DNA from 2 places in the Alcaligenes sp. WGS1538 genome. Region 1 is predicted to be linked to the other one. Evidence: riboswitches for the same ligand, from Rfam matches in the RefSeq annotation. Region 1 holds a riboswitch; the other holds the start of a gene.

Region 1 (5,763 bases):
CCACCCAGATCGCCAGCCTGCATGCGCAGGGCAAGCAACTGGTGCTGGTCTCCAGCGGCGCCATCGCCGAAGGAATGGCGCGCCTGGGCTGGCCGCGCCGGCCCAAGGCCATGAACGAGCTGCAGGCCGCTGCCGCCGTGGGACAGATGGGCCTGATCCAGGCCTATGAAGTGGCCTTTGCCCGCCATGGCGTGCGCACCGCCCAGATCCTGCTGACTCACGAAGACCTGGCCGACCGCCATCGCTACCTGAACGCGCGCAGCACGATCAACACCTTGCTGGACCTGGGCGTGGTGCCCATCGTCAACGAGAACGACACCGTGGTCACCGACGAAATCCGCGTGGGCGACAACGACACGCTGGGCGCGCTGGTGACCAACCTGATCGAAGCCGAGGCCCTGATCATCCTGACGGACCAGGCCGGCCTGTACAGCGCCGATCCGCGCCGCAATCCGGATGCCGAGTTCATCTCCCTGGCCCAGGCCGGTGACCCCACGCTGGAGGCCATGGCCGGCGGCTCGGGCAGCATGGTGGGCACCGGCGGCATGATCACCAAGATCCTGGCGGCCAAGCGGGCCGCCAACAGCGGCGGCCACACCATCATTGCCTCGGGCCGGGAAAGCAATGTGCTCTCGCGTCTGGCCCGGGGCGAACGCATAGGCACCGAACTGCGCGCCATGCTGCCCGTACGCTCGGCTCGCCAGCGCTGGCTGGTGGACCACCTGCGCGTGCGCGGACGCGTGTCGCTGGACGACGGGGCCGTGCGCGCCCTGACCGAAGGCCATAAAAGCCTGCTGCCCGTGGGCGTCACCCACGTGGAAGGCGAGTTCGACCGGGGCGATGTGGTCGCCTGCGTGGACCGGCATGGCGTGGAGTACGCGCGCGGCCTGATCAATTATTCGTCCGACGACACCCGGCGCATCATGGGCCAGCCCAGCCACCTGATCAATGAATTGCTGGGCGGCGCGAACGACACCGAGCTGATGCACCGCAACAACATGGTGTTTCCCAACGCGGCCTCCGAGTCGGACTGACCCGGCAGGGCGGGCCTCGGACGTCCGGCCTTGACCCGCTCCGCCCCCGCCTGTTGAAATAGACCAGCCAGACGTATCGAATTACGACAGCGGGCGCGCATGTCGCGCCTCGCACCTGCGCAGCCCTGCCGCGCCATATAAGGAAAAGTATGAAGATCCTCGTTCTGGGCGCCGGCGTGGAAGGAGTCACCAGCGCCTATTATCTGGCCCGCCAGGGCCACAGCGTGACGGTGGTGGATCGCCTGCAGGGCCCCGCCCTGGAGACCAGCTTCGCCAATGCCGGCCAGCTGTCCTTCGGCTACGCCTGCCCCTGGGCCGCGCCCGGCATCCCCCGCAAGGCGATAGGCTGGATGTTCGACCGCCACCCTCCCCTGACCATACGCCCGGACCGCAGCCTGGAGCAGATCCGCTGGCTCCTGGCCATGTGGCGCAACTGCACGCCCGACCATTACGCCACCAACAAGGAACGGATGGTGCGGCTGGCCGAATACAGCCGGCATTGCCTGGCCGAGCTGCGCGAGACCACCGGCATCCAGTACGAGCAACGCCGGCAGGGCACGCTGCAGCTTTTCCGCACCCAGCAGCAACTGGACGCCGTCGCCGCCGACATCCAGGTGCTGCAACAGGCTGGCGTGCGCTACGAGCTGATGCCGGCCTCTGAGCTGCACCGCGTGGAACCCGCCCTGCGGCATGTTGAGCACAAGCTGAGCGGCGGCTTGCGCTTTCCTGACGACGAGACCGGCGACTGTCAGCTTTTCACCACCCGCCTGGCCGAACTGGCCCGTCAGGAAAGCGTGGAATTCCGCTGGGGCCAGACGATCCAGCGCATCCATGCAAGCGGCGGACGGATCAGCGGCGTGCAATGCCAGGACGAACTGCTGGTGGCCGATGCCTATGTCGTCGCGCTGGGCTCCTGGTCCACGGGCCTGATGAAAGACCTGCAGGCCATTCCCGTCTATCCGCTGAAAGGCTATTCCATCACGGCGGCCATTGCGGACGAATCGCGGGCGCCGCAGTCCACGCTGCTCGATGAAAGCTACAAGATCGCCCTGACCCGTTTCGATCGCCGCATACGCGTAGGCGGCATGGCGGAAGTGGTGGGCTTTGACAAACGCCTGAACCCGCGCCGCCAGCAAACCTTGCTGATGGTGCTGAACGACCTGTTCCCCGGCAGCTACCAGAGCGGCGTGGATCTGAACTTCTGGACCGGCCTGCGACCCAAGACCCCCGACAGCACGCCCATCATAGGCCGCACGCGCTATGACAATCTGTTCCTGAACACCGGCCACGGCACGCTGGGCTGGACGCTGGCCACCGGCAGCGCCCAGTTGCTGGCCGACATCATCAGCGGCCGGGAGCCCGCCATCCGTGCCGACGACCTGTCGGTGCAACGCTACGCGCATTGACCGCAGCGGCAGAACGCCCGCCACCGCGGAACACGGACGCACGGGCAAGCGTCATTCGCAACGGCGGGCGTACAAAGAGTTCATCCCAGGGTCCTGGCGCCGGACGAACCGCATGATGCGGAGGGAAAGAACGACAAACCAAGGCTTCAGTCGCGCAGTTCGCAATTGGCGGCAAACATGTAACCCCAGTTGTGCACCGAGCGCACCGGCAGCACGGCATCGCCCCGATTGAACTTGCGGCGCATCCGGCTGACCAGCACCCCCAGCCGATTGATGAGCAGAGCCGAAGGCGGATCTTCGATCTCGCCCTGCACACCGGCGATGGCGCTGAGCAGTTCATGGTGGCTGGCGCGCCGGTCGGGGTGATGCAGCAGGCAGCAGATGAAAGAGCGCTCCGTGGTGGTCAGGGCGAAGGATTGCCCGTTGGGCGCCACCAGGGCCCAGCCTTCCTGTGTGAGCGCCCAGTCGGCGCGTTGGCGCAGTTCGGGCAGCATGGGCACCTGCATCAGGCGACGCTGCAGGCTTTGCAGGCTGGCCGCCAGCAGTTCGAAGGACGCATCCCTGGGACACAGTTGGTCTCCGCCGCTGTGCAGCGCCTGGAGCATGGCCGCGTCGGAATAGTCCGCCTGCATCAGGATGCCGACCTGCGGGCACAGCATGCGCAGGCGCACGGCGGCCGCGCAGATATCGGACAAGGCGCCGCCCAGCCAGGCGATGCACACCGAGCCCATGTGCCTGCCCCGGCTTTGCGCCAATTGCAGCAAGGCGGTGGAGTCGCGGCAGGAAATCGGCCGATAGCCCCGTTCCGCCAGGGCCTTGACCTGCTGTTCCAGCAGGTTTCGATCAGGAATGACACTGGAGAGGTACAGCACAACAGGACCGCCAGTAACCACATTTGTAACCGACATAGTTGATACCTTAACTATAATGACGCCAGATGACCCTGCCTGACATTATAAATCACAATCGTGTTATTTAATCAAAACCATCGTGGTGGTCGTTGCATCAACAATCTGTGGTGTGAAAAACTTCTCCGAACGCCTGCGCCACGCACGGCAACAACGCGGCCTGTCGCAGGCCGGGCTGGCCCGCTTGTGCGGCCTGAGCCAGAGCGCCATCTCCAACTACGAGAACGGCACGCGCCGCGACGCCCGGGAAATCCTGGACCTGGCCAAGGCCTTGAGCGTCAGCGCGCAGTGGCTGCGCAACGGAGTGGGCATGATGGAGCCCCGGGCGGGCGGCGTCCTGGTCATGCATGAACCGGACGGCGGACCGCCCATCGTCACCTGGCCTTTCAGCCGCTTTTCCGTGGATGAAATCGTCGCGCTGCCCGTGGCCGAGCGCGAACTGCTCGAGCGCACCGTGCGCCACCTGCTCGACGGCATGAAACCCCGCTAGCGGTCCCTCTCGCGGCAAGGCCGCAGCCCCATCATCACATACGGGATTATCCACCAAAACCATCGTGGTTGGCGTTCCATGAACAATCACTGGTGTGAAGCACTTTTCCGAACGCCTACGCCATGCCCGGCAGCAGCGCGGCCTCTCCCAGGCCGAGCTGGCCCGGCTCTGCAACCTGAGCCAGAGCGCCATCTCCAACTACGAGAGCGGCGCGCGCCGTGACGCCCGCGAGATCCTGGACCTGGCCAAGGCCCTGAACGTCAGCGCCCAGTGGCTCAAGAGCGGCCTGGGCCCCATGGAGATCAGCGTGGGCGGCGCACTGGTCATGCATGAACCGGACGGCGGACCGCCCATCGTCACCTGGCCCTTCAGCCGCTTCTCCGTGGACGAGATCGTGGCGCTGTCCGGCAAGGACCGCGAACACCTGGACCAGACCATACGCCATCTGCTCAATGGCATGAAAAGCAAATAAGCTTTATCAGCCCACAGACAGGTCCAAGACACCTATACTTGTCCTCACGCAGGGGTACTCGCCGCAGGCGGGTTGAGAAACACCCTCGTACCAGTACGGATAATGCCGATGCTGGGAGCGTGCGCCCCAGGTGCAATGCCTGCAAGGTGCTTCTTCCTATATCGGCTCCACCCCTTCCTTGGAGCTGCAATGACAAGCAAAAACCCAACTTTCACGGCCACCGCGGCCAGCGTGGACCCGGCTGCGATCCAGCCTTTGCCCAATTCCCGCAAAATCTACCAGACCGGCTCGCGTCCCGACCTGCGCGTGCCGTTCCGCGAGATCACCCTGGCCGACACCCCCAGCCAGTTCGGCGCGGAGCGCAACCCCCCGCTCAGCGTCTACGACACCAGCGGCCCCTACACGGACCCGGCCGCCCATATCGACATCCGCAAGGGCCTGCCGCCGCTGCGTCAGGCCTGGATCCAGGAGCGCGACGACACCGAGCTGACCGCCGGCCTGAACAGCCAGTACGGCCGGGCCCGGCAGGCCGATCCGGAGCTGGACGCGCTGCGCTTCGAGCTGGTCCGCCGGCCGCGGCGCGGCAAGCCCGGCGCCAACGTCACCCAGATGCACTATGCGCGACGCGGCATCGTCACGCCCGAAATGGAGTTCGTGGCCATCCGCGAGAACCTGCGCCGCGAGCACTACCTGGAGAGCCTGCGCGCCAGCGGCCCGCAAGGCGAAGAAATGGCCCGCCGCCTGACCCGCGTGCATCCCGGCCAGGGCTACGGCGCCACCCTGCCCGCTCTGGTCACGCCCGAATTCGTGCGCGACGAGATCGCGCGCGGCCGGGCCATCCTGCCGGCCAACGTCAACCACCCGGAAACCGAGCCCATGATCATAGGCCGCAATTTCCTGGTGAAGATCAACGCCAACATCGGCAACTCGGCGCTGGGCTCGACTATCGGCGAAGAAGTCGAAAAGATGACCTGGGCCATACGATGGGGCGCGGACACCATCATGGACCTGTCCACCGGCAGGAACATCCATGAGACGCGCGAATGGATCATCCGCAACTCGCCCGTGCCTGTGGGCACCGTGCCCATCTACCAGGCCCTGGAGAAGGTCGGCGGCATTGCCGAAGACCTGACCTGGGACATCTTCCGCGACACGCTGATCGAGCAGGCCGAACAGGGGGTGGACTATTTCACCATCCACGCCGGCGTGCGCCTGCCCTTCATCCCGATGACGGCCAGCCGCATGACGGGCATCGTGTCGCGCGGCGGCTCCATCATGGCCAAATGGTGCCTGGCGCATCACCGCGAAAGCTTCCTGTACGAGCACTTCGAAGACATCTGCGACATCATGAAGCAGTACGACGTGGCCTTCTCGCTGGGCGACGGCCTGCGGCCCGGCTCGGGATACGACGCCAACGACCAGGCCCAGTTCGCCGAACTGCGCACCCTGGGCG
Region 2 (5,763 bases), 1.3 Mb from region 1:
CTCCTCGCTGCCCAGGCGCACCTTGGAAAAGTCCGTGCCCGAACACAGGCCGGGCGCCACGGTGGAGACGCGCACCGCCGTACCCGCCAGGTCCGCCCTCAGGTTCTTGCTGAAATGGTGTACGAAGGCCTTGGTCGCTCCATAGACATTGCCGCCCGCATACGCATAGGCGCCGGCGGTGGAACCCAGGTTGATGACGTGTCCCCTGTTCTGCTCCACCATGCCGGGCAGCAAGGCGTGGGTGATATGCAGCAAGGAGCTGATATTGGTGCTGACCATGGTGTCCCAATGCTCCAGACTGGACTGCTGGGCCGGCGCCACGCCCAGGGCCAGGCCCGCATTGTTGACCAGCACATCGATGGACGGGAAGCGTGCGCGTATGTCGGCCAGCGCCGCTTCCACGGCGCTGCGGTCGGTCAGGTCCACGCTGACGGGCACGAAGCGCTCGCCCAGCTCGCTTGCCAGCTCCTGCAGCTTGTCCTTGCGGCGCGCCAGGCCGATGACGGTATGGCCTTCGGCCACCATCTGACGTGCAATGGCGGCTCCAAATCCCGACGAGGCTCCCGTGACGACTGCGGTTTTCATGATGCTCTGTTCCTGTATGCCCGCCGGCAGCGCCGGCGAGCGATTAAAGCATCAAGAATAGCAAAAAAGCCCGTCCAGGTCAGAGGCTGGCCGGCCGTTCCAGTCCCAGATGGCCGCGCAGGGTGCGGTGCTCGTAATCCTGGCGGAACAGGCCTCGCTTTTGCAGCACGGGAATGACCTGCTCCACGAAATCGCGGATGCCGCCAGGCAGCGACGGCGGCATCAGGTTGAAGCCGTCCGCGCCTTCGTTGCGCCACCACAGCTCGATCTGGTCCGCGATGGATTCCGGAGTTCCCACCATGGTGCAATGGCCGCCGCCCGCGGCCAGACGGCCCAGCAATTCGCGCACGGTGGGCTGCTCGGTCTGGATGATGCGCAGCACCGTGGCGTAGCGTCCTTTGGGCCCCTTGAAGCTTTCCAGAGGCGGCAGGGGCGGCACGGGCGCGTCCAGATCCCAGCCCATGCAATCCTGGCCCACGAACGTTCCAAGCTGACGCAGCGAGGTTTCCGCAGGCAGCAATTCGTCCAGTTCGCGCTGCTTGCGGCGCGCCTCCTCCATGGTGGAGCCCACATAGGTGACCAGGCCCGGCATGATGGGCAGGGGCACGCCCCGCCCCGTCGCCTGCACGCGCCGCTTCATGTCGCGGTAATAGGCCTGGGCGGACGGCAGATCGTAGGCCACGGCATAGATGGCCTCGGCCTTGCGGGCCGCCAGGTCGCGTCCCTGCTCGGAAGCGCCGGCCTGGAACAGCACCGGCTGCCCCTGGGGAGAGCGCGGCAGGGTCAAGGGCCCGTCCACCAGGAAATGCTCGCCTTGATGATGTATCTGGCGCACCTTGTCCACCCGCGCGTAATCGCCCTGGCGATTCATCGCCAAGGCATCGTCGGTCCAGGAATCGAACAGCTTCAGGGCCGTGTCCACGAACTCCTCGGCCCGGGCGTAACGCCAGGCATGGTCGGGCATGGCGGCATAGCCGTGGTTGCGCGCCTCCGCATCGAACATGGAAGTGACCACGTTCCAGCCCATGCGTCCTTGCGAAACATGGTCCAGCGAACACAGCATGCGCGCCGCCACGAAAGGCGTGTAGAAGGTGCTGGAGACCGTGCTGATCAGGCCGATGCGCTCGGTGGCCCGCGCCAGCGCGGACATCAGGGTCAAAGGCTCCAGGAACCAGCGCGGCCCGTCGGCCACATTGTCCGTGGACTGTCCGTCGGCAAAGAAGATGGCGTCCAGCTTGCCCTTTTCGGCCAGCTGGGTCAGTTCTTCGTAGAAGCGGGCGTCGCCCAGACGTTCCACCTGGGAATCAGGATGGCGCCAGGCGGCGCGGTGATGGCCGCAGCCGTGTATGAACAGGTTGAAATGCAGCTGTCTCATCCGTTTTTCACCAGTCCGCCATCCACGACCAGGTTCTGTCCCGTGACGGCGCGCGCCCAAGGACCCGCAAAGAACAGCGCCGCATCCGCGAATTCCTCGGGCGTGGTCACCCGGCGCAGCGGCGTGCTGGCGGCGATCAGGTCGAACACCGCTTCCGGCGTGGCCGCCGAGGCGTCCGTGGTGCGCAGCAGGCCGCCGGAGATCATGTTGACGGTGATCTGCTGCGGGCCCAGATCCTGCGACAGGGTGCGCGTCAGGGACAGCAGCGCCGCCTTGGCGGCCGTGTAGTCGTGATACGGCACGACGGGATTCTGGAACAGGTTGGTGCCGATATTGATGATGCGGCCAAAGCCGGCTTCCTGCATGCCCGCCAGGGCGGCCTGCGTCGTGTTCAAGGCTCCGCCCACCACGCCTTCCAGCTGCTGATGCAGGTCGGCCCAGCGCAGCGTGTCCGCATGCGGGCGCGCATCGCCGTTGAACTTGAAGGCCGGCAAGGCATTGTTCACCACCGTGGTGACGGGCGCGCCGAAATGCTGGCGCGCCGCGGCGAACATGGCCTGAACCGCTTGCGCGTCGGTCACGTCCGCCTGCACCGCCAGGCACTGGCCGGGAAACTCGGCCGCCAGGGCCTGCGCGCCCGCTGCGCTTGTCAGGTAATTGATGACCACCCGCGCGCCCTGGCGCGCAAAGGCGCGCACCAGGCTGGCGCCCAGGCCGCGCGCCCCGCCCGTGACGAGGACGACTTGCCGTGAGAGTTCCGAAATAGTGTCCAGAGACATGACATTCCTTCCAAAGATTCGGCGAGGATGTCAGCCCTGTTCGGACAGGGGAAATGAGGGTTCGACATCCCTTCGCCAGTATGAGCTGGATCAGGTTCGACGGGTTTTATCTCAGCCCTTTTGAAAAGGACACCCCGTGCCGCAGGGCAGACCATAGCACAGAACGCGCCTTCAGTCTTTATTGACTTTCAGGCCGCACGCTTCTAAGCTTTGCGCAGTTCCTGGGGGAGTCCTTGGAACGTGTTCATTCCACGGCCCGCAAGACGGCGACCAACCGCAGTCCTGGCGCGCGACGGCAAGGCCATGAAAAGACCATGAACACGTTCTTGACGGGCTGAGATTCCGCTCTCATGCGGTAACCCTTCGAACCTGATCCGGATCATGCCGGCGAAGGGAAGGAAACGCGGCCCATCGGCCTGCCTGCAGCCCGTCACGCTGCGCGCGCCGCCTCACACGCCCATTTCTATCCCTCCATTCTTGTCCGCCCTGCGCCCAACCGGGCCGCTGCAGGCGGGTTCGCGCCTGCCCTGGCAGGCTTTGGGGAGATATCATGCTGAACCAGAACGCCACGCTGCTGTGGCTGCTTGCCTTTTCAACCCTGTTCGCGGTGGCCGGGGTGCTGTACGCCCGGCGCCAGAACGGTTCCCTGGAAGACTTCGTGGTGGCGCGCAACAGCCAGAGCGCGCTGGCCACCATCCTGACCCTGCTGGCCTCGTCCCTGGGCGCGTGGATCCTGTTTTCCCCCGCCCAGGCGGCCACCTGGGGCGGCCTGTCCGCCGTGATCGGCTATGCGCTGGGCTCCATGTCCCCGCGCCTGGTCATGATCCCGCTGGGCAAGCGCATGCGCGAGCTGCTGCCGCGCGGCCACAGCCTGACCGAGTTCGTCATCGCCCGCTACGGCCGGCCCATGTATGCGCTCACCTTGCTGATCATGCTGTTCTACATCTTCATCGCCATGACGGCGGAAATCACCGCCATGTCCAAGATGATCACCCTGATCGCGCCCATTCCCTTGTGGGTCACGGCCAGCGTGGTGCTGGTGGCCACGCTGATCTACACCTCCTACGGCGGCCTGCGCGCCTCCATCTTCACGGACAAGGTGCAGATGCTGGTGATCGTGCCCATGCTGTTCCTGATCGTGCTGCTCGGCTGGCAGGCCGTGGGCGGCCCGGCGCAATTGCTGCGCACCGTGGAGCTGCAGGCGCCGCGCCTGGTGGAGCTGAGCGACCCGGTCGGCGTCAAGGCGGGCCTGACCTTTTTCGTGGCCATCCTGCTGACCGGCCTGTTCCACCAGGGCAACTGGCAGCGCATCTATGCCGCCCGGAGCGACAAGGCCATGCGCAACGGCTTTCTGCTGGGCGGCCTGTTCGTGGCGCCCTTCATCTTCCTGATGGGCTTGTTCGGCCTGGCCTTCGTGGGCCTGGGCGGCCAGGGCGACAGCTCCGTGGCGCTGTTCAACGTGATTCTGCCCCAGGCGCCCGTCTGGTTCCTGGTGCTGCTGATCCCGCTGGGCCTGTCGCTGGTCATGAGCAGCGCCGACACCGTCATCAGCGCCGTCTCCAGCCTGGTGGCCGTGGACCTGGGCCGGCTGATGCCCCAGCGCAGCACCGCCCAGATGATGCGCCTGGCGCGCTGGCTGGTGTGGCTGAGCGCCATCCCGGTGCTGGTGGCCTCCTCCCAGGGCTACAGCGTGCTGTACCTGTTCCTGCTGGCCGATCTGCTGTGCTCGGCCGCGGCCTTCCCGGTGTTCTTCGGACTGTACAGCCGCCGCTACGACGGCATCACGGCCACCCTCAGCACCGTGGCGGGCCTGGCTGCGGGACTGGCCATCTTCCCGCGCCCCGACGGTCCGCTGGACTATCTGCTGGAATCCTTCGTGCTGGCGGCCGTGGTGCCCGCGCTGGTCACCGCCATCATCATGCCCCTGCGCCGGCGCCTGCCTCAGTTCGACTTCGGCAAGCTGGCCGGCTCCACGCGGGTGCTGGACCAGAACTGAATTTGATCACGCACAGGCGCGCCGATCTCGCCATCAAGGACGGGGCCGGCGCGCAAGTACAGGATCAGGGCTGGATCTGCCCCTCAGGGGCCGTCAACAGAATCAGCTCCACGCGCCGGTTGCTGGCCCGCCCTTCGGAGCTCGCGTTGTCACCCAGAGGCCGCGTATCGGCATAGCCCACGGCGCTCAGGCGTTGACTGGCCACGCCATTGGATTCCAGATAGCGCACCACGCTGCCGGCGCGCGCGCCGGACAGTTCCCAGTTCGAGGGGTAGCGGTAGCTGCGAATGGGCACCGAATCCGTATGGCCTTCGATGACGATCTGGTGCGATGTGGAGTTCAGCACCGTCACCAGCTTGCGCAGCACGCCCAGGCCTTCCAGCCCCAGGTCCGCGCCACCCGAGGAGAACAGGATTTCGCTGTTGATGCGGAAACTGATGGACTTGTCGTTGACCACGATGTCGATATCGTCGCCCAGTCCGTCCAGCTGCAGGCCATGATCGCCCGCGCCCTGCCCCGGCGCCTTGCCGCTTTCGGGCAGCAGCCCCGCTCCGGCCGGCATCACGCCGGCGCCGGCGGCCCCGGCCTGGGCCACTGCCGCCACCCCGCCCTGCCCCGCGCCCGCTTCCGACTGGGCGCGCTTGCCGGCGAAGGACAGCATGACGATCATCAGCACCAGCAGCAGCGTCATCATGTCCAGATAGGTGGTCAGCCAGGACTCTTCTTCCTCGGGCGCGGCCAGCGCCGGCTCGTCCCAGCGGCGCCCCCGCCGCGCGGCGAGATTGCTGGCCAGCTGCTGCTCGGCCATGCCGCGACGCGCTTCTTCCAGCTCCTTCTGGACGGCCTTCTGGCGCTCCGCCAGTTCGCCCAGGGTGATGTCCTGCTCCTTGCGTGCCATGGCGATCAGCTCCGCTCGGGAGCCGGATCGGGATCGTCGTCTCGGCCGCCCCGGTCGTTGATTTCATCCTGATACTGAGCCATGAAGGAATTCAGGGTTTCACGCATCAGGGCCGGACCGCGCCGCTGGC

What was found. A riboswitch is a leader RNA that binds a small molecule or an ion and turns the genes downstream of it on or off. The one in region 1 is predicted to bind thiamine pyrophosphate.
Region 2: linked by a shared signal. The riboswitch ahead of ACF3ND_RS08970 (sodium:solute symporter family protein) and the one ahead of thiC (phosphomethylpyrimidine synthase ThiC) in region 1 are both predicted to bind thiamine pyrophosphate.

The regions. Positions count from the first base shown of each region.
Region 1 covers NZ_CP171109.1:3,270,536-3,276,298, forward strand. Annotated here, with positions in the region: gene proB (glutamate 5-kinase) at 1-1,034, shown strand, start outside; gene ACF3ND_RS15205 (D-amino acid dehydrogenase) at 1,184-2,440, shown strand; gene ACF3ND_RS15210 (DNA-binding response regulator) at 2,587-3,348, opposite strand; gene ACF3ND_RS15215 (helix-turn-helix domain-containing protein) at 3,461-3,838, shown strand; gene ACF3ND_RS15220 (helix-turn-helix domain-containing protein) at 3,933-4,310, shown strand; TPP riboswitch at 4,351-4,444, shown strand; gene thiC (phosphomethylpyrimidine synthase ThiC) at 4,500-5,763, shown strand, end outside.
Region 2 covers NZ_CP171109.1:1,920,880-1,926,642, reverse strand. Annotated here, with positions in the region: gene ACF3ND_RS08985 (SDR family NAD(P)-dependent oxidoreductase) at 1-585, opposite strand, end outside; gene ACF3ND_RS08980 (LLM class flavin-dependent oxidoreductase) at 665-1,960, opposite strand; gene ACF3ND_RS08975 (3-oxoacyl-ACP reductase) at 1,957-2,739, opposite strand; TPP riboswitch at 2,790-2,886, opposite strand; TPP riboswitch at 2,953-3,152, shown strand; gene ACF3ND_RS08970 (sodium:solute symporter family protein) at 3,290-4,735, shown strand; gene ACF3ND_RS08965 (flagellar motor protein MotB) at 4,800-5,633, opposite strand; gene ACF3ND_RS08960 (motility protein A) at 5,639-5,763, opposite strand, start outside.